Regions from separate parts of the Pseudomonas versuta genome, predicted to be linked through region 1. Evidence: predicted binding sites of a transcription regulator. Region 1 holds the regulator's gene; each other region holds the start of a gene.
What was found. The regulator sigma-54, encoded in region 1, starts transcription at its own class of promoters, with help from an activator protein. The targets are predictions, from matches to a motif close to ANTGGCATNNANNTTGCTNT.
Positions count from the first base shown of each region.

Region 2: the regulator sigma-54 is predicted to act here: its motif matches at 2,288-2,307, upstream of flgB (flagellar basal body rod protein FlgB).
Region 3: the regulator sigma-54 is predicted to act here: its motif matches at 1,936-1,955, upstream of glnK (P-II family nitrogen regulator).
Region 4: the regulator sigma-54 is predicted to act here: its motif matches at 2,335-2,354, upstream of glnA (glutamate--ammonia ligase).

Region 1 is NZ_CP012676.1:3,586,972-3,591,182, reverse strand. It holds gene AOC04_RS16145 (HPr family phosphocarrier protein) at 1-57, opposite strand, end outside; gene rapZ (RNase adapter RapZ) at 74-931, opposite strand; gene ptsN (PTS IIA-like nitrogen regulatory protein PtsN) at 937-1,398, opposite strand; gene hpf (ribosome hibernation-promoting factor, HPF/YfiA family) at 1,411-1,719, opposite strand; gene AOC04_RS16125 (RNA polymerase factor sigma-54) at 1,796-3,289, opposite strand; gene lptB (LPS export ABC transporter ATP-binding protein) at 3,473-4,198, opposite strand; gene lptA (lipopolysaccharide transport periplasmic protein LptA) at 4,198-4,211, opposite strand, start outside.
Region 2 is NZ_CP012676.1:3,177,168-3,181,378, forward strand. It holds gene flgE (flagellar hook protein FlgE) at 1-614, opposite strand, end outside; gene flgD (flagellar hook assembly protein FlgD) at 635-1,360, opposite strand; gene flgC (flagellar basal body rod protein FlgC) at 1,376-1,819, opposite strand; gene flgB (flagellar basal body rod protein FlgB) at 1,823-2,230, opposite strand; gene cheR (protein-glutamate O-methyltransferase CheR) at 2,535-3,362, opposite strand; gene AOC04_RS14190 (chemotaxis protein CheV) at 3,376-4,211, opposite strand, start outside.
Region 3 is NZ_CP012676.1:4,590,541-4,594,751, reverse strand. It holds gene AOC04_RS20550 (YifB family Mg chelatase-like AAA ATPase) at 1-867, opposite strand, end outside; gene AOC04_RS20545 (bleomycin resistance protein) at 1,014-1,436, opposite strand; gene AOC04_RS20540 (accessory factor UbiK family protein) at 1,483-1,743, opposite strand; gene glnK (P-II family nitrogen regulator) at 2,160-2,498, shown strand; gene AOC04_RS20530 (ammonium transporter) at 2,533-3,870, shown strand.
Region 4 is NZ_CP012676.1:4,256,445-4,260,655, reverse strand. It holds gene glnL (nitrogen regulation protein NR(II)) at 1-38, opposite strand, end outside; gene AOC04_RS19000 (DUF4124 domain-containing protein) at 263-619, opposite strand; gene glnA (glutamate--ammonia ligase) at 831-2,237, opposite strand; gene thiI (tRNA uracil 4-sulfurtransferase ThiI) at 2,570-4,024, shown strand; gene typA (translational GTPase TypA) at 4,164-4,211, shown strand, end outside.

The DNA.
Region 1 (4,211 bases):
GGATGCCCGAGCGTGCAGGCCCAGCTTGTTGATGATTTCAATTTCCAGTGCAGGCATTGCGGGGTTGATCCTTTCAAGTAAGGTCGCGGTGGCGAACCTGGACATTCTTCAGAGTTTGTTGCAGGCATTGACCGAGCCGTTCGGTGAGGTAAACAGAGCGGTGATGGCCGCCCGTGCAGCCGATGCCGATGGTGACATATGCGCGGTTGCTGGCGGCGAAGCGGGGTAGCCACTTAAGCAGGTAGCTGGAGATGTCCTGGAACATCTCTTCGACATCAGGTTGTGCTGCCAGATAATCCGCGACGGGTTGATCCAGCCCTGACAACTCGCGCAGTTCAGGCTTCCAGTATGGGTTGGGCAAGCAGCGCACATCAAAAACCAGATCGGCATCGACCGGCATGCCGCGCTTGAAGCCAAACGACTCGACCAAAAAGGCGGTGCCGGGTTCAGGCTTGTTCAGCAGGCGCAGTTTGATGGTATCGCGCAGCTGATACAGGTTCAGGTTGGTGGTGTTGATGGTCAGGTCTGCAAGGTCGGCAATCGGTCCGAGCAATTGGGTCTCGTCACGAATAGCCTCGGCCAGCGAACGGCTTGCGCTGCTGAGCGGATGACGTCGTCGTGTTTCCGAGAAGCGCTTGAGCAAGGTCTCTTCGTCGGCGTCGAGGAACAACACATCGCACTGGATATGCCGGTTGCGTACTTCTTCAAGCAACTGCGGAAAGCGTGACAAATGGCTTGGCAGGTTTCGCGCATCAATCGATACCGCCACCAGCGGTTGTGCCAGTTCAGTATGAATCAGTGCACGTTCCGCCAACTCCGGCAGCAAGCCGGCTGGCAAGTTGTCGATACAATAGAAACCGTTATCTTCGAGGACGGCGAGGGCGGTACTTTTTCCGGAGCCGGAGCGTCCGCTGACAATGACTAAGCGCATGATAGTTAACCGTTCTGTACGTCCAGAACAACCTGATACAGCGCTTCGTTACTGGGTGCATTGCGTAATCTCTCACGCACTTCTTTGCGATCGAGCATGCTGGCGATCTGCCGGAGCAGTTCCAGGTGTGCATCGGTTGCCGCTTCTGGCACCAGTAAAACGAACAGCAGGTCGACCGGCGCGCCATCGATGGCGTCGAAATCTATGGGAGCTTCAAGATGCAGCAAGGCGCTAACAGGCGACTCGCAGCCCTTGAGGCGGCAATGAGGGATGGCGATGCCGTTACCAAAACCCGTAGATCCGAGTTTTTCACGTGCAATAAGGCTCTCGAAGACATCTTGCATTTCCAGACCCGGCACTTCGCGGCTGATCAGAGTGGCAATTTGTTCGAGTGCGCGCTTTTTACTGCCGCCCGGCGCGTTCACCAAAGAACGGCCGGGAGTCAGGATATTTTCAAGTCGAATCATGGGTAGGGGGTATTAACGACCCGTTGCGCCCTGGAGCAGGCTTAGGGTCTTTTCCTTATGCTTTTTCAGTTGGCGATCAAGCTTCTCGTAAAGGCTGTCGATGGCCGCGTACATGTCTTCATTTACGGCATTACCGACAACTTCGCCACCGTGAATATTGAGTGTGGCCTCGATTTTCTGTTGAAGTTTTTCAACAGAGAGAATCACCTGCACATTGGTGATTTTGTCGAAGTGACGTTCCAGTCGTGCGAATTTTTCATTGATCGAGTCGCGGAGCGCTTGGGTGACTTCCAGATGTTGTCCACTGATGTTGACTTGCATGCAGTTTCTCCTTCTGTTGCCATTGTATAAAGTGGCAGGCCGAGCTACCTGCCACTGAAACGCTGTGACCCGTGGCTTACATCAAACGCTTGCGTTCGCTCGAAGGCGCTATCCCGAGGGATTCGCGGTACTTGGCGACGGTGCGACGGGCCACCTGAATACCTTGTGCCTCCAGTAAACCAGCGATCTTGCTGTCACTCAACGGCTTTTTCTGATTTTCAGCCGCGACCAGTTTTTTGATGATGGCACGTATTGCAGTGGACGAGCATTCACCGCCTTCCGAGGTGCTGACATGGCTGGAGAAAAAGTACTTCAATTCATAAATACCGCGCGGGGTATGCATGAATTTCTGTGTCGTAACGCGGGAGATGGTGGACTCGTGCATGCCGACCGCTTCTGCAATGTCATGCAGCACCAGTGGCTTCATTGCTTCGTCGCCATACTCCAGAAAACCGCGTTGATGCTCGACGATCTGGGTCGCCACTTTCATCAGGGTTTCGTTGCGGCTTTGCAGGCTTTTGATGAACCAGCGAGCTTCCTGCAGCTGATTGCGCATGAAGGTGTTGTCGGCGCTGGTGTCGGCACGCCGTACGAAGCCTGCATACTGCGGGTTGACCCGCAGGCGCGGCACTGATTCCTGGTTGAGCTCCACCAGCCAGCGTTCGTTGTCTTTGCGAACGATCACATCGGGTACGACGTATTCGGCTTCGCCGGATTCGATCTGCGATCCAGGGCGGGGATTAAGGCTCTGTACCCGTTCGATGACCTGGCGCAGTTCGTCTTCTTTGAGCTTCATGCGGCGCATGAGCTGGCTGTAGTCGCGGGCACCCAGCAGGTCGATGTAATCACTCACCAAGCGTTTGGCTTCGTTCAGCCAAGGGGTGTTTGCAGGCAGCTGACGCAATTGCAACAGCAGGCACTCGCTCAGGTTGCGAGCACCAATGCCGGCCGGTTCGAACTGCTGAATACGGTGCAGAACGGCTTCGATCTCATCAAGTTCAATATCCAGCTCTGGATCGAATGCTTCAAGGATCTCTTCCAGGCTTTCGTCGAGATAGCCCTGATTGTTGATGCAGTCGATGAGGGTCACGCCGATCAGTCGGTCGGTGTCAGACATCGGGGCCAGGTTCAGTTGCCACAACAGATGGCTTTGCAGGCTCTCGCCAGCAGAGGTGCGCGTGGTGAAGTCCCACTCATCATCATCGTTGCTGGGCAGGCTGCTGGCGCTGGTTTGATAAACGTCTTCCCAGGCAGTGTCGACGGGAAGCTCATTGGGAATGCGTTCGTTCCAGTCGCCTTCATCCAGGTTGTCCACAGTCGGTGCGGATTCCTGGTAGGAGGGTTCCTGAATGTCGCTGTTGGGTTTTTGCTCGATATTGTCGGCCAGGGGATCTGAATTATCGAAGTCGTCGCCGTCTTCCTGGCGTTCGAGCATCGGATTGGATTCCAGGGCCTCCTGGATTTCCTGTTGCAGGTCCAGGGTCGACAATTGGAGCAGGCGGATGGCCTGTTGCAGCTGCGGTGTCATCGTCAGCTGCTGGCCCATTCTCAGGACTAGCGATGGTTTCATGGCTGGGGCTTAAGACCTTATTCGCCGGCGCGCATGGCGCCATCCACTACCAAGGCGCGTGAGCGCCAAACATAAGCAAATTATATGCCTGAAACCGGTGCGTTTGCCTAGAGCGCCAAGATAATAAAAATCATGCGGACTTTCTGCTGCCTTGGCGCCCCGGAGTTCGCGATGTAGCAGGCTTTACAGGCGGAACTCGTGGCCCAGGTAAACTTCTCTCACCAACTCGTTGGCAAGAATCGTTTCAGCATCACCTTCAGCGATCAGTTGTCCGTCATTGACGATATAGGCGGTTTCGCAGATATCGAGGGTTTCACGGACGTTGTGATCGGTGATCAGTACGCCAATGCCCTTGGCCTTGAGGTGATGAATGATTTGCTTGATGTCGCCCACGGATATCGGGTCAACGCCTGCAAAAGGTTCGTCAAGGAGGATGAACTTGGGGGCGGTTGCCAGTGCCCGGGCAATTTCGACCCGGCGACGTTCACCGCCGGACAGGCTCATGCCCAGGTTGTCGCGGATGTGGCTGATGTGGAATTCCTGAAGCAGGCTTTCCAGCTCTTTGCGGCGACCGGCCTTGTCGAGCTCCTTGCGGGTCTCCAGGATCGCCATGATGTTATCGGCGACCGACAGCTTGCGGAAGATGGAGGCTTCTTGCGGCAAGTAGCCAATGCCGGCGCGCGCGCGGCCATGCATGGGCTGATGGCTGACATCCAGGTCGTCGATCAGTACGCGTCCCTGGTCAGCCTGAACCAGGCCGACAATCATGTAGAAGCATGTGGTTTTGCCGGCGCCGTTAGGGCCGAGCAAACCTACGATTTGCCCGCTGTCGATTGACAGGCTGACATCACGCACCACTTGGCGACTCTTGTAGCTTTTGGCCAAATGCTGGGCTTTCAGAGTTGCCATTACTGGGCCTTCT
Region 2 (4,211 bases), 410 kb from region 1:
TGATCCATCGGGTGCGGGTTGCCCTGGGTATCGTAAACAGTGGTGTTGAATTTTTTGCTGTAGCTGGCGGTCTCGCCTGGGTCGAACTTGTTCGCGACCTGATCAATCGTGTCGGCGTTGGAGTTCAGGTTGATCGTGGACTGCACCGAGCCGGTCGGCTTGGGCGCCAGGTTGGAGGTATCGATGCGCAGGTCGGTCAAGGTGCCGTTGACGATATTGCCGTTTGCATCCACGCCATAGCCCTGCAGGCGCGCCGTGCCGTCAGTGCTGGTCACGTAACCGTCCTTGTCGGACTTGAAAGTACCGGCACGGGTGTAGCTCAAGGCGCCATTGTCACTGAGCACGAAGAAGCCGCTGCCCGAAATGCCCATGTCCAGCAGGTTGCCGGTGTTATTGATCGCCCCCTGACCGAAATTTTGCGAGACCGCCGCCAGGTTGACGCCGCTGCCGACCGTCTTGCTGCCGGTCCCCAGCTTGCTGGCCGAGTAGATGTCCGCGAACTCTGCGCGCGATGCTTTAAAACCGGTGGTCGCGACGTTGGCAATGTTGTTGCCGGTAACGTCGAGTTGCTTGTTGGCCGCATACAGGCCGCTAAGGCCGATATTGAATGACATGTTTATCTCCTTGAGTCGGCTTAGAGGCCAATGGTCTGGACTTTGGATATTCCAATGCTGCCCAGGCCTGCGAGGTTGAGCATGATTTCGCCCCCGGTCTTGCTCAGGGTCACGCTATTGACCGTGGCTGGCAGGTAAGTAGTGAGCGCGGTGGTGGCAGTGTCGGTTTTGCTGGAGGCGGTAAAGGTATAGTTGCCCTTGTCCAGCAACAGGCCGTCGCTATCCTTGCCATCCCAGGTGAAGTCCACATTACCGGCTTTCTGGGTGCCCAGGTCGAGGGTCCTGACCACCTCACCGTCCGCATCGGTAATGGTGATGGTGGGTTTGGAATCGGCGTCCTGTACCACCACGGAACCGTTAAACGGTTTGCCGCTGGAAGGGTCGACATAGGCTTCGCCGGTTTGCACGATCACCGAACGGCCCACCAGCGACGACGCCTGCAAGGCTTGCGAAGACTGCAGGCCACCTGTGATGGAGTTCACCGAATCGTTGAGCGTGGTGATGCCTTCCAGGCTGCTGAACTGCGCCAGTTGCGCCACGAACGCAGTGTTGTCCTGGGGGTCCAGCGGGTTCTGGTTTTTCAGCTGGGTCACCAGCAATTGCAGGAATGAATCCTTGCCCAGAGAACTGCTGCCGGCAACGGCCTTGGACGCCCCGGCCAGACTGGTGTCGGTGGTCTTGGCCTGAGCAGAGTTGGCGAGTACCTGATTCAGGGTCAGGCCGCTGGTGGAATCGGTCACACTCATTTGCGTCGTCCCTTATCACTGACCGAGGGTCAGGACCTTCTGCATCATGGTTTTGGCGGTGTTCATCATTTCCGCGTTGGTCTGGAACGAACGGCTGGCAGAAATCATGTCAGCCATTTCTTCAACCACATTGACGTTGGGGTAGTACACGTAGCCCTTGGCGTCGGCAGAAGGATGGTTAGGTTCATAACGGGCCTGGAGTTCGCTCTGGTCCTCGACCACGCCCAGTACTTGCACACCGTTGCCGGCGCCGTCCTGGTTCTGAAACAGCGAGCCGTCGGTGCCGTTTTGCGCGCCCTGAAACATGGTGGCAAACACCGGGTGCCGTGCGCGGTAAGTCTGGTCGATGCTCGACGACACGGTCTCGGCGTTGGCGATGTTACTGGCGACGGTGTTCAGGCGCGTGGTCTGTGCACTCATGCCGCTACCGGCGATATTGAAAACACTGGCTAGAGACATGAATTACTCCCCGCGCAGGGCTGACATCAGCCCTTTGAATTTGCTGTTGAGCAAGGTGAAGCTGGCCTGGAAGTTGACCGCATTTTCTGCGTAGTTCGACTGCTCCAGTTGCGCGTCCACCGTGTTCTGGTCGATCGACGGCTGCATCGGCACACGGTACTGCAGGGACTCGTCGCCGCTGCTCAGGCCCTGGGCTTCGATGTGCCGGCTGTTGGTCTTGTTCAATGCAAACGTGCCGTTCTGGTTTTTGTCACTCTGTGCGGCGAGCACAGAAGCAAAATCCAGGTCCCGGGCCTTGTAGTTCGGGGTGTCGGCATTGGCAATGTTGTTCGCCAGCACTTCGGCACGCTGTGCGCGAAAGCCCAGGGCCTGTTCGTGGATACCGAGCGCTTTATCGAAGCTGATGCTCATGTCGGGAAACCTTTGTGGGCTGACCTGAATGTGATTCAGGCTTTTCATGACATGAACTGAGCAAACCCCGTGCCAATTACTCGAGAGCCGTATTGGCGGGGTTTGCAGGGATGCGGGGAGCGGCAATGCCATAAAAGCGGCAATGCCTGACCGCCGACTGCCGCTTTTCTGCCGCCCCCCTGACCGCCCCTCCCCATGTAGGAGCGAGCTTGCTCGCGAGCTGTTGCGGCCACTGAAAAGCTCGCTCCTACAGGGAAAGATTGGCGGACATAAAAAAGGAGCCGTATGAGGGCTCCTGTTTTGCCTACTTGGCCTGGTAAATAATCCCCGGGCTGCATTGCACCATCCGGTAATGATCCGGCAAGCCATTGAGCGCTTCGGAGGCGCCCAAAAACAGATAACCACCCGGTTTCAAGGTGCTGTGAATGCGCAGCAAGATGTCTTTCTTCACTTCAGCCGAAAAGTAGATCAGCACGTTCCGACAGAACACGATGTCGAATTTGCCAAACCCGGCGTAGCTGTCCAGCAGGTTGAAGGAGCGGAACTCGACCCGATTTCTGATCGCCGTCTTGAGTACCCAGCGCCCCGGCCCCTTGGGCTCGAAATAGCGTTGCAAACGCTCTTGCGACAGACCGCGGCCAATCGCCAGGTTGTCGTATTCGCCCGTTCTGCAAGTGTTGAGCATCAAACTGGACAGGTCGGTGGCAACAATCTGCACGCCCAGCTTCAACTGGCCAAGGTTGCTGCGCTCGAACTCGTCAATCGCCATCGACAGCGAGTACGGTTCCTGCCCCGAAGAACAGGCCGCCGACCAGATACGCAGGCGCTGGCCGGGGTTGGCCTTGATCTGCTCGGGCAGGACTTTGTTCTTCAGCACCTCAAAGGGATAGGTGTCGCGAAACCACAGGGTTTCATTGGTGGTCATGGCATCGACCACCTGCTCGCGCAGCCCGCTGCGGGGCTGGCTCTGAATACGCTGAATCAGCTCGCCCAAGGATTTGATCCCTTGCTGCTCCATCAGCTTGTTGAGGCGACTGGAGACCAGGTACTGCTTGTTCTCACCCAGCAAAATGCCACAGGCTTTTTCCAGGAAAACCCGGAACTGTTGAAAATCCAAATTAGCCGTCGACAAATGATCAAGCCTCTTAAATCGTGTTGACCGCCAGGGGTGAACCCTGGCTATGGTCTGCTGCGTTGATCCGGTCAACGACCCGGGATGCCAGGTCATCAGGGCGAAACTTGGCCAGAAAGTCATCGGCACCGACTTTCTTGACCATTGCCTGATTGAATACGCCGGACAATGAAGTATGCAGAATGATGTGCAGATTTTTCATGCGTGGATCGTTACGAATTTCGGCGGTCAGGGTGTAGCCGTCCATTTCCGGCATCTCGATGTCCGAGATCATCATCAGAAACTCTTCAGACGGGTCTTTACCCTCATCTACCATTTTGCGCAGGTAATCCAGCGCCTGACGGCCGTCGTTCAGTGATACCACCTCGACCCCGACCGTTTGCAGGCAACGGGCAACCTGTTTACGTGCCACCGACGAATCATCAACCGTCAGCACCCGTAAAGACAGCGCTTTGGCTTGAGTCTCGACATCCACGACACCCTGTGAAATGGCTTCCGGGGTAGGCGAAACTTCAGCCAGGACCTTTTCCACATCGATGATCTCGACCAGTTGCTCATCCAGCCGCGTCACGGCCGTCAAGTAATGGTCGCGACCGGCACCTTTGGGCGGCGGATGAATGTCTTCCCAATTCATGTTGACGATACGCTCGACCGAGCGCACCAAAAAGCCCTGAGTCTTGGTGTTGTACTCGGTAATGATGACAAACGGGCTGCTTTGGTCCTGCAGCGCCCCCGAACCGGTAGCCATCGCCAGATCGAGAATCGGAATAGTCGCCCCGCGAATGCTCGCCACACCGCATACCACCGGATGGGATTTGGGCATCATTGTCAGTTTTGGGCATTGCAGCA
Region 3 (4,211 bases), 1.0 Mb from region 1:
CTCCCCTGGCTGCGGTTTAGAGCCACCGCCCACCAGTGCCGGGCCAGACGCCGAATGGTGCGGCTGACGAAACGGGCGCTGCGGCCAACAACTCAAGGGCACATGGCTGGCTACCGACTGGATGGCCGCCACCTCCAGCGCCTCTTGCTCGTTGAGTGGCGGCAATAAACCCGGGAGACGACTGGCCAGCAGGGTTTTGCCGGTGCCGGGCGGCCCGGTGAACAATAAATTGTGGCTGCCTGCGGCGGCGATCAATAACGCCCGTTTAGCCGAGAGCTGGCCTTGTACATCGCTCAAGTCCGGATAAGGCATGTTTACCCGCAACAAGCCGCTGGCAGCATAAGGCTCAATCACCGTACGACCTGCGAAATGTGCCACTGCCTGTAACAAGTGCTCGACCGCGATTACCGTCAGCCCGGAGGCCAGACAGGCTTCCTCTGCATTGGCCAGTGGCACCACCAGCGCCCGGCCCGCCGCCCGTGCTGCCAGGGCAGCAGGCAACACGCCCTGAACCGACCTGATGGCGCCCGACAAGGCCAGCTCCCCCAGACACTCAACGTGCGTCAGCACCGCAGCGGGAATTTGCCCGCTGGCGGCCAGGATGCCCAGGGCAATGGCCAGGTCAAAGCGCCCGCCGTCCTTGGGCAGGTCGGCGGGCGCCAGATTGAGCGTGATACGCCTCGCCGGGAAATCAAACCCGGAATTAAGAATCGCGCTGCGTACCCGGTCCTTGCTTTCCCTGACCGCGGTTTCGGGCAGCCCGACCAGCGTCAGGGCCGGCAATCCATTGGCCAGATGCGCTTCGACCGTGACGGCCGGCGCCTCGACGCCTGTTTGAGCACGGCTGTAAACGATGGCCAGCGACATGACTCACTCCTTGAGCTCGCAAAAATCGCATCCTGCGGGAATAGGGCGTTAGCGTCAGGGTGCGAATGGATACCGGATGTGTTGGCGCAGTCAGAAGCCGCTGACGGGGCACGAGGCGCTAGAGAATTGCTCAGCGATCCGCCCGGTTACAGTGCTTTTGTTCCCAGGTCTTCGGCAAAGCGCAGCAGGTAACCGTCGGGGTCGAGCAGCAAACAGTTGCGCTCACCGAACAGCACGTCGTTGCTGCGGTACCAGCGCTCTTCAAGGGGTTTGCGCAATGTGTGCCCTGCGGTTTCGAAACGGGCGACCAGCCCCTGGACGTCGGGGCATTTGATCGACAGGTTCATGCCTCTTCCAAACGGCGCCTGCAGTGGCCCGACGCGCCAGGACGACTCTTCAAGGTCGTCCTGCTCCAGCATCAGCTGACTGCCGTGAAATGACAAAAACGCAAAGTGATGTTCAGGCCGTTGATACTCGATCCGAAAGCCAAGCACCTCGCAGTAAAAACGCAAGCTGCAGGCAAGGTCCGAGACAATCATCTCGGGAACCAGCCGATTCATCACCAACATGCAAAAACGTCCTTGTGCATAAGGGTAAACGCACCGCCTTTGAGCGTTACTCGGTGGGCGGCAGCAATTTGGCTTCCAGTTCGGCCACTTTGGCTTCGAGGCTTTCGAGACGGGCGCGGGTACGGGCCAGAACGACCATTTGACTGTCGAATTCCTCGCGGCTCACCAGATCCAGCTTGCTGAAGCCACTCTGCAGCAAGGCTTTGAACTGGCTTTCGATTTCAGTGCGCGGCAGCGCGGTCTCGCCGCTGAACAAACGGGAAGCCTGGCCACTCAGGGCATCGAGGAGGTCTTTGGGCGCGAGCATGGGTAAGGTCCTGAAAAACGGGTGGTGGCGAGTGTATCACGCAGGGCCGGGGCTCCCTCTGCAACGCCCTGCGCACGCTTTCGGGCATCCCGCTCTCAGGGCACGCACCGTTTACGTGCATAAAATCTCTACTCCATCCGGCAAAAAGCCATCAGCTATCAATAAGCACCTGTAATTACTGGCATTTCCAGACATGGCAAGGTTTCTGCTTAGTTGCCTGTGACTCAGGCACTGATGCAGTAGCTATCACTAAGGCAGTGCGGCAGGTGGTTCAGGGGAAGCTTTCGTCACCGACGACTGATACACGTTGAGCAACCTGAAGAAGGCTGACGATGCGTTACAAAGCCAGACACTGCGCTTAGACTTGAGCCGGGTTTGTTTTCCTGGGGCAAGTCCACCATTTCGGGAGAAGTTTCATGAAGCTAGTCACCGCCATTATCAAGCCGTTCAAGTTAGACGACGTGCGCGAATCGCTGTCTGAGATCGGCGTGCAGGGCATTACCGTTACTGAAGTCAAAGGCTTCGGCCGGCAGAAAGGTCACACCGAGCTGTATCGCGGCGCGGAATATGTGGTCGATTTTCTGCCAAAGGTGAAGATTGATGTCGCCATCGACGACAAAGATCTTGACCGGGTTATCGAGGCGATAACCAAGGCTGCCAACACCGGCAAGATCGGTGACGGCAAGATTTTTGTGGTCAATCTGGAACAGGCTATTCGCATCCGTACCGGCGAAACCGATACCGACGCAATCTAAGCCGCCATACCCCAACGCCCCAGGAGAAAACACTATGACTCTGCGTAAAATCGCAGGGCTCGGAGCCCTGCTGTCCGTCGTAATGCCTGGCCTGGCCATGGCGGCAGACGAAGTAGCTGCTCCAGTCCTCAATTCCGGCGACACCGCCTGGATGCTGACTGCAACGGCTTTGGTGCTGTTTATGACCATCCCCGGCCTGGCGCTGTTCTACGGCGGTATGGTGCGCTCCAAAAATATTCTTTCAGTCATGATGCAGTGCTTCGCCATCACCGGTCTGATCAGCATTCTGTGGGTCATTTATGGCTACAGCATCACGTTCGATACCACTGGCATGGAGCAGGGCGTCACTAACTTCAACTCGTTCATCGGCGGGTTTTCCAAAGCGTTCCTGGCGGGCGTGACACCGGCCAGCCTGACGTCATCGACCGCACTGTTCCCGGAAGCGGTGTTCATCACCTTCCAGATGACCTTTGCCATCATCACTCCGGCTCTGATCGTCGGCGCCTTTGCTGAGCGCATGAAGTTCTCGGCCATGCTGATTTTCATGGGCGTGTGGTTCACCCTGGTCTATGCACCCATTGCCCACATGGTGTGGAGCGGTAACGGCGGCCTGCTGTGGGACTGGGGCGTGCTCGATTTCGCAGGCGGTACCGTGGTGCATATCAACGCCGGTATTGCAGGCTTGGTTGCGTGCATCGTGCTCGGCAAACGCAAAGGCTACCCTAGCACCCCGATGGCTCCGCACAACCTGGGTTACACCCTGGTGGGCGCCGCGATGCTGTGGATCGGCTGGTTCGGCTTTAACGCAGGCTCGGCAGCAGCCGCCAACGGCACCGCCGGCATGGCGATGCTGGTCACTCAGATTGCAACCGCTGCAGCAGCGCTGGGCTGGATGTTTGCCGAGTGGGTCACCCATGGCAAGCCAAGCGCACTGGGGATCGCCTCGGGCGTGGTAGCCGGTCTGGTTGCCATCACCCCGGCTGCTGGTACCGTTGGCCCGATGGGCTCGATCGTGATTGGCTTGTCTGCGGGCGTGATCTGTTTCTTCTGCGCCACCAGCCTCAAGCGCAAACTGGGCTATGACGATTCGCTGGATGCGTTCGGCGTACACGGTATCGGCGGCATCGTCGGCGCCATTCTTACCGGTGTGTTCGCGGCTCCGGCACTGGGTGGTTTCGGCACCGTGACAGATATCGCCGCTCAAGTCTGGATTCAGTGCAAAGGCGTTGCCTTTACCGTGATCTACACCGCGATTGTGACCTTCGTCATTCTCAAAGTGCTGGATGCCGTGATGGGCCTGCGAGTGGCTGATGAGGAAGAGGCTGTTGGCCTGGACCTGGCACAGCACAACGAGCGGGGCTACAACCTGTAACCAGCGGTTAGAAAAAATACCCGGCTTGCCGGGTATTTTTTTGTCTGGAGTGTGGCGCGACTCACAGCAACCGGGTGACTTTTTCTGCTCCCATGTCCTGAGATCAGTTCGGCAATTATTTGTAGGATGATCACTTACATCAAAACTCGACTATTAGCTGCTTTGCTTTTTTTTCCATCGCGCTAGAATGCGCGCCGAAGGGCACAAAACTGTGTCCTGGCAAGACGAAGGCGAGGATGACCTCCAGACGCTTTCAAGGCCCCAGGGCCGGGCTGCCGGTTAATCCAGCCAACACCGCGGATCAACTGGCACCGGGCATACGGCAAGGTGTTTATTTGGGC
Region 4 (4,211 bases), 670 kb from region 1:
TCGAGTAGCAGTCGGTGCAGGGCGTCACTGATGGTCATGGGCCGATCCCGGATTGCATGCGCGGGTGAGGCGCTGAGACAAGGAAAATGCAAAAAACAAACCAAGGCTCCGAAAAGAAGCGCGATTCGCCTGAAATAAGGAGTTACAGCCCTTTTAGATGGCGTTAATGCAATTGGCGTGGGTCGTTTTGAACCAAACTGGGCTGATAAGTGTGTAATAGATCAGCAGTCGCACCAATATAGTGCAGAAATGCTGAATAGATTCAGTTCGCCTCTAAATTGTCCTGCGCGGCCTGCTGTGGCTGACGATGCCTGTAGCGATCGGGGTTGGGCGGCTGGGCGAGCTCCTGTTCGGGCAGCAGCATGTAAGGGGGGATGCTGGCAGGTGAATGCCGGAACGCTGCGATCCGGTTTGCCGGCAAAACAGATATCTGCTGCGAGTGGCCGCCCGTCGCCGGTACGTCGCTGAATGTCACGCTGGCGTTGATATCGCTGTGGCGATAGATCTGCGCTGCCGCCGGCTGGGCACAAAGCAGTACAAATAAAAGCAGGGTTGCCTGCTGTCTCACTCGGGAAATTCCGGTGGGGTCTGTTGGAGTCGCAGTACTTTCGCGGGGCATTGCCGGGGCCACCTTGTGAGAAACAGGGGGCGTCAGCCTGGGCTAGTGTCGAGGGGATTGATGTCAGCTGCGGCCTTTATTGACTGGGTCGATGGCTGCAGCACCGGTCGGATTTTTTTCTGTGCGTGCGCAAGCGATAAAACCGCGGCCATAAAAAAGGCCTCCCGAAGGAGGCCTCTTGGTAACGCCTGCGTGGGCAGTCGTTGCTGGATTAGCAGCTGTAGTACAGCTCGTATTCCAGTGGGTGTACGAAGGTGCGAACCTTGATTTCTTCTTCGCTTTTCAGAGCGATGTAAGCGTCGATGAAATCGTCGCTGAAAACGCCGCCTTTGGTCAGGAAGGCACGACCTTTATCCAGCTCTTCCAGGGCTTCTTTCAGGCTGCCGCAAACCTGCGGGATCTCTTTCGCCTCTTCAGGCGGCAGGTCGTACAGGTTTTTGTCAGCTGCGTCGCCCGGGTGGATCTTGTTCTGGATACCGTCCAGACCAGCCATCATCAGTGCTGCGAAGCACAGGTACGGGTTGGCAGCCGGGTCCGGGAAGCGTGCTTCGATACGGCGAGCCTTAGGGCTGGACACGTAAGGAATACGGATCGAAGCGGAACGGTTGCGAGCCGAGTAGGCCAGCATTACCGGGGCTTCGAAGCCTGGTACCAGACGCTTGTAGGAGTTGGTAGCCGGGTTGGTGAAGCCGTTCAGGGCCTTACCGTGCTTGATGATGCCGCCGATGAAGTACAGGGCGGTGTCGGACAGGCCGGCATAACCTTCGCCAGCGAAGGTGTTCTTGCCATCTTTGGAGATGGACATGTGTACGTGCATACCCGAGCCGTTGTCGCCGTACAGAGGCTTAGGCATGAAAGTAGCGGTACGGCCGTAGGCGTCTGCCACGTTGTGTACGCAGTACTTCAGGGTCTGAACTTCGTCAGCCTTTTTCACCAGGGTGTTGAACTGCACGCCGATTTCGTTCTGGCCGGCAGTTGCCACTTCGTGGTGGTGTACTTCGATGACCAGGCCCATCTCTTCCATGGCGTTGCACATGGAGGTACGGATTTCATGGTCGTGGTCGAACGGAGGAACAGGGAAGTAGCCGCCCTTGATACCTGGACGGTGGCCACGGTTGCCGCCTTCCACGTCCTGGTCGGACATCCACGAACCTTGTTCGGAGTAGATCTTGAACATGGAACCGGAGATGTCGGACTTGAATTTCACTTCGTCGAAGATGAAGAACTCAGGCTCAGGACCCACAAACACAGTGTCGCCGATACCGGTGGACTTCAGGTATTCCTCGGCACGGGTGGCGATGGCGCGCGGGTCGCGATCGTAGCCTTGCATGGTCGAAGGTTCGATGATGTCGCACACCAGGATCAGCGTTGGCTGTTCGGTGAACGGGTCCAGAACGGCAGTGCTGTCGTCTGGCAGCAGGATCATGTCGGACGCTTCGATGCCTTTCCAGCCAGCAATGGAGGAGCCGTCGAACATTTTGCCGTCGGTGAAGAAGTTTTCATCCAGCGCATCACGGGCCGGCATGGTCACGTGGTGCTGAGTGCCTTTAGTGTCAGTGAAGCGCAGATCAATCCACTTGACGTCATGATCTTTGATGAGTTGAACCGACTTCGACATAGTGTCCTCCGGGTGGCTTCGGGCTGAGTAGTGGAGAGCCCGTTAAAGGTGGTTGATGCCGGCGCGAATACTCTGCCAAGGCAACCTGCCTCACAAGAGAGCAAATTGCATGCCAGTGCCCCGACTTGGGCTTAATGCCCCAATCTTAAGCAGGTCAGCGCCGCAGACTACCGATTAAGAAGCTTTGCCGCACTCAAATGAAGCGAAATCCGGGTCTTTTGACCCATTTTGGTGCGGTGAAAACCGTTTGTACGATAACTGGTTAAACCTTGAGCAATTTCCGCTATAATCCGCGCCCCCCTTTTTTGGCAGGCTGCTCGCGCGCTGTTTTCATGAAACTAATCGTAAAAGTCTTCCCCGAAATCACTATTAAGAGCCGTCCGGTTCGGATGCGTTTCGTCCGCCAATTGGCTAAAAACATCCGCGCTGTGCTCCGCGATCTGGATCCGGCTGTGGTGGTGACGGGCGTGTGGGACAACATCGAGCTGCAAACGCGCGTAAGTGACCCCAAAGCCCTGAAGGAGATGACTGCGCGCCTTAGCTGCATGCCGGGCATCACCCATTTCCTGCAAGTCGACGAGTACCCGCTGGGTGACTTCGATGACGTGGTTGAAAAGTGCAAATTGCACTTCGGTGATGCGCTGGCGGGCAAGATTTTTTCCGTGCGTTGCAAGCGCGGCGGCAAGCACCCGTTTACTTCGATGGAAATCGAGAAATACGTCGGCAGCAAGCTGCGTCGTGAATGCGGTGCGGCAGGAATTGACCTGAAAAATCCGCAAATTGAAGTCCGCTTCGAAATTCGCGACCAACGGTTGTTTGTGATTCACAGCCAGCACGACAGCATCGGCGGCTTCCCGCTGGGCTCTCTGGAACAGACCTTGGTGTTGATGTCCGGTGGTTTCGATTCTACCGTTGCGGCCTACCAGATCATGCGTCGCGGCCTGATGAGCCACTTTTGCTTCTTCAACCTGGGCGGACGTGCCCATGAACTGGGCGTGATGGAAGTCGCGCACTATATATGGAAGAAGTACGGCAGCTCGCAGCGCGTGCTGTTTGTCAGCGTTCCGTTCGAAGAAGTTTTGGGCGAAATTCTCGGCAAAGTCGATAACAGTCATATGGGCGTCATTTTGAAGCGTATGATGTTGCGCGCTGCAACCCGTATCGCTGAGCGTCTCGATATCGAAGTGCTGGTAACCGGCGAAGCGATTTCCCAGGTATCGAGCCAGACCCTGCCCAATTTGTCGCTGATTGACTCGGCTACTGACAAATTGGTCCTGCGTCCACTGATCGCGAGCCACAAGCAGGACATCATTGATCAGGCGGTTGAAATCGGTACGGCCGATTTTGCCAAGCACATGCCTGAATATTGCGGGGTGATTTCGGTCAACCCCAAGACCCACGCCAAACGCAACCGCGTGGAGTACGAAGAACAACAGTTCGATATGGCCGTGCTCGAGCGTGCACTTGAGCGGGCCAAACTGGTGCCGATTGATCGGGTGATCGATGAATTGGGCCAGGACTTGCAAGTCGAAGAGGTCAGCGAAGTGCTGGCGGGCCAGATCGTGATAGACATCCGTCACCCGGATGCTCAGGAAGATCAACCGCTGGAACTGGCTGGCATCGAAGTACAAGCGTTGCCGTTCTATGCATTGAACAGCCGCTTCAAGGAACTGGATGACACCCGTCAGTACCTGTTGTATTGCGACAAAGGCGTGATGAGTCGCCTGCATGCTCACCATTTGCTCAGTGAGGGACATGCCAATGTGCGCGTTTATCGACCGAGCTAAGAGCCCGGGGCTGTATGCCTGTGGCCTGCGTCACCGGCCCCCCGACGCCGAGGTCAAGTTGTAACGGCTTGACCTGACTCTACTGTTAATCGCTGCCACGACCTGTCAGCACACCGAATCCTCTGATCGAGATACACAAGTGATCGAAAATCTACGTAACATCGCCATCATTGCTCACGTTGACCAC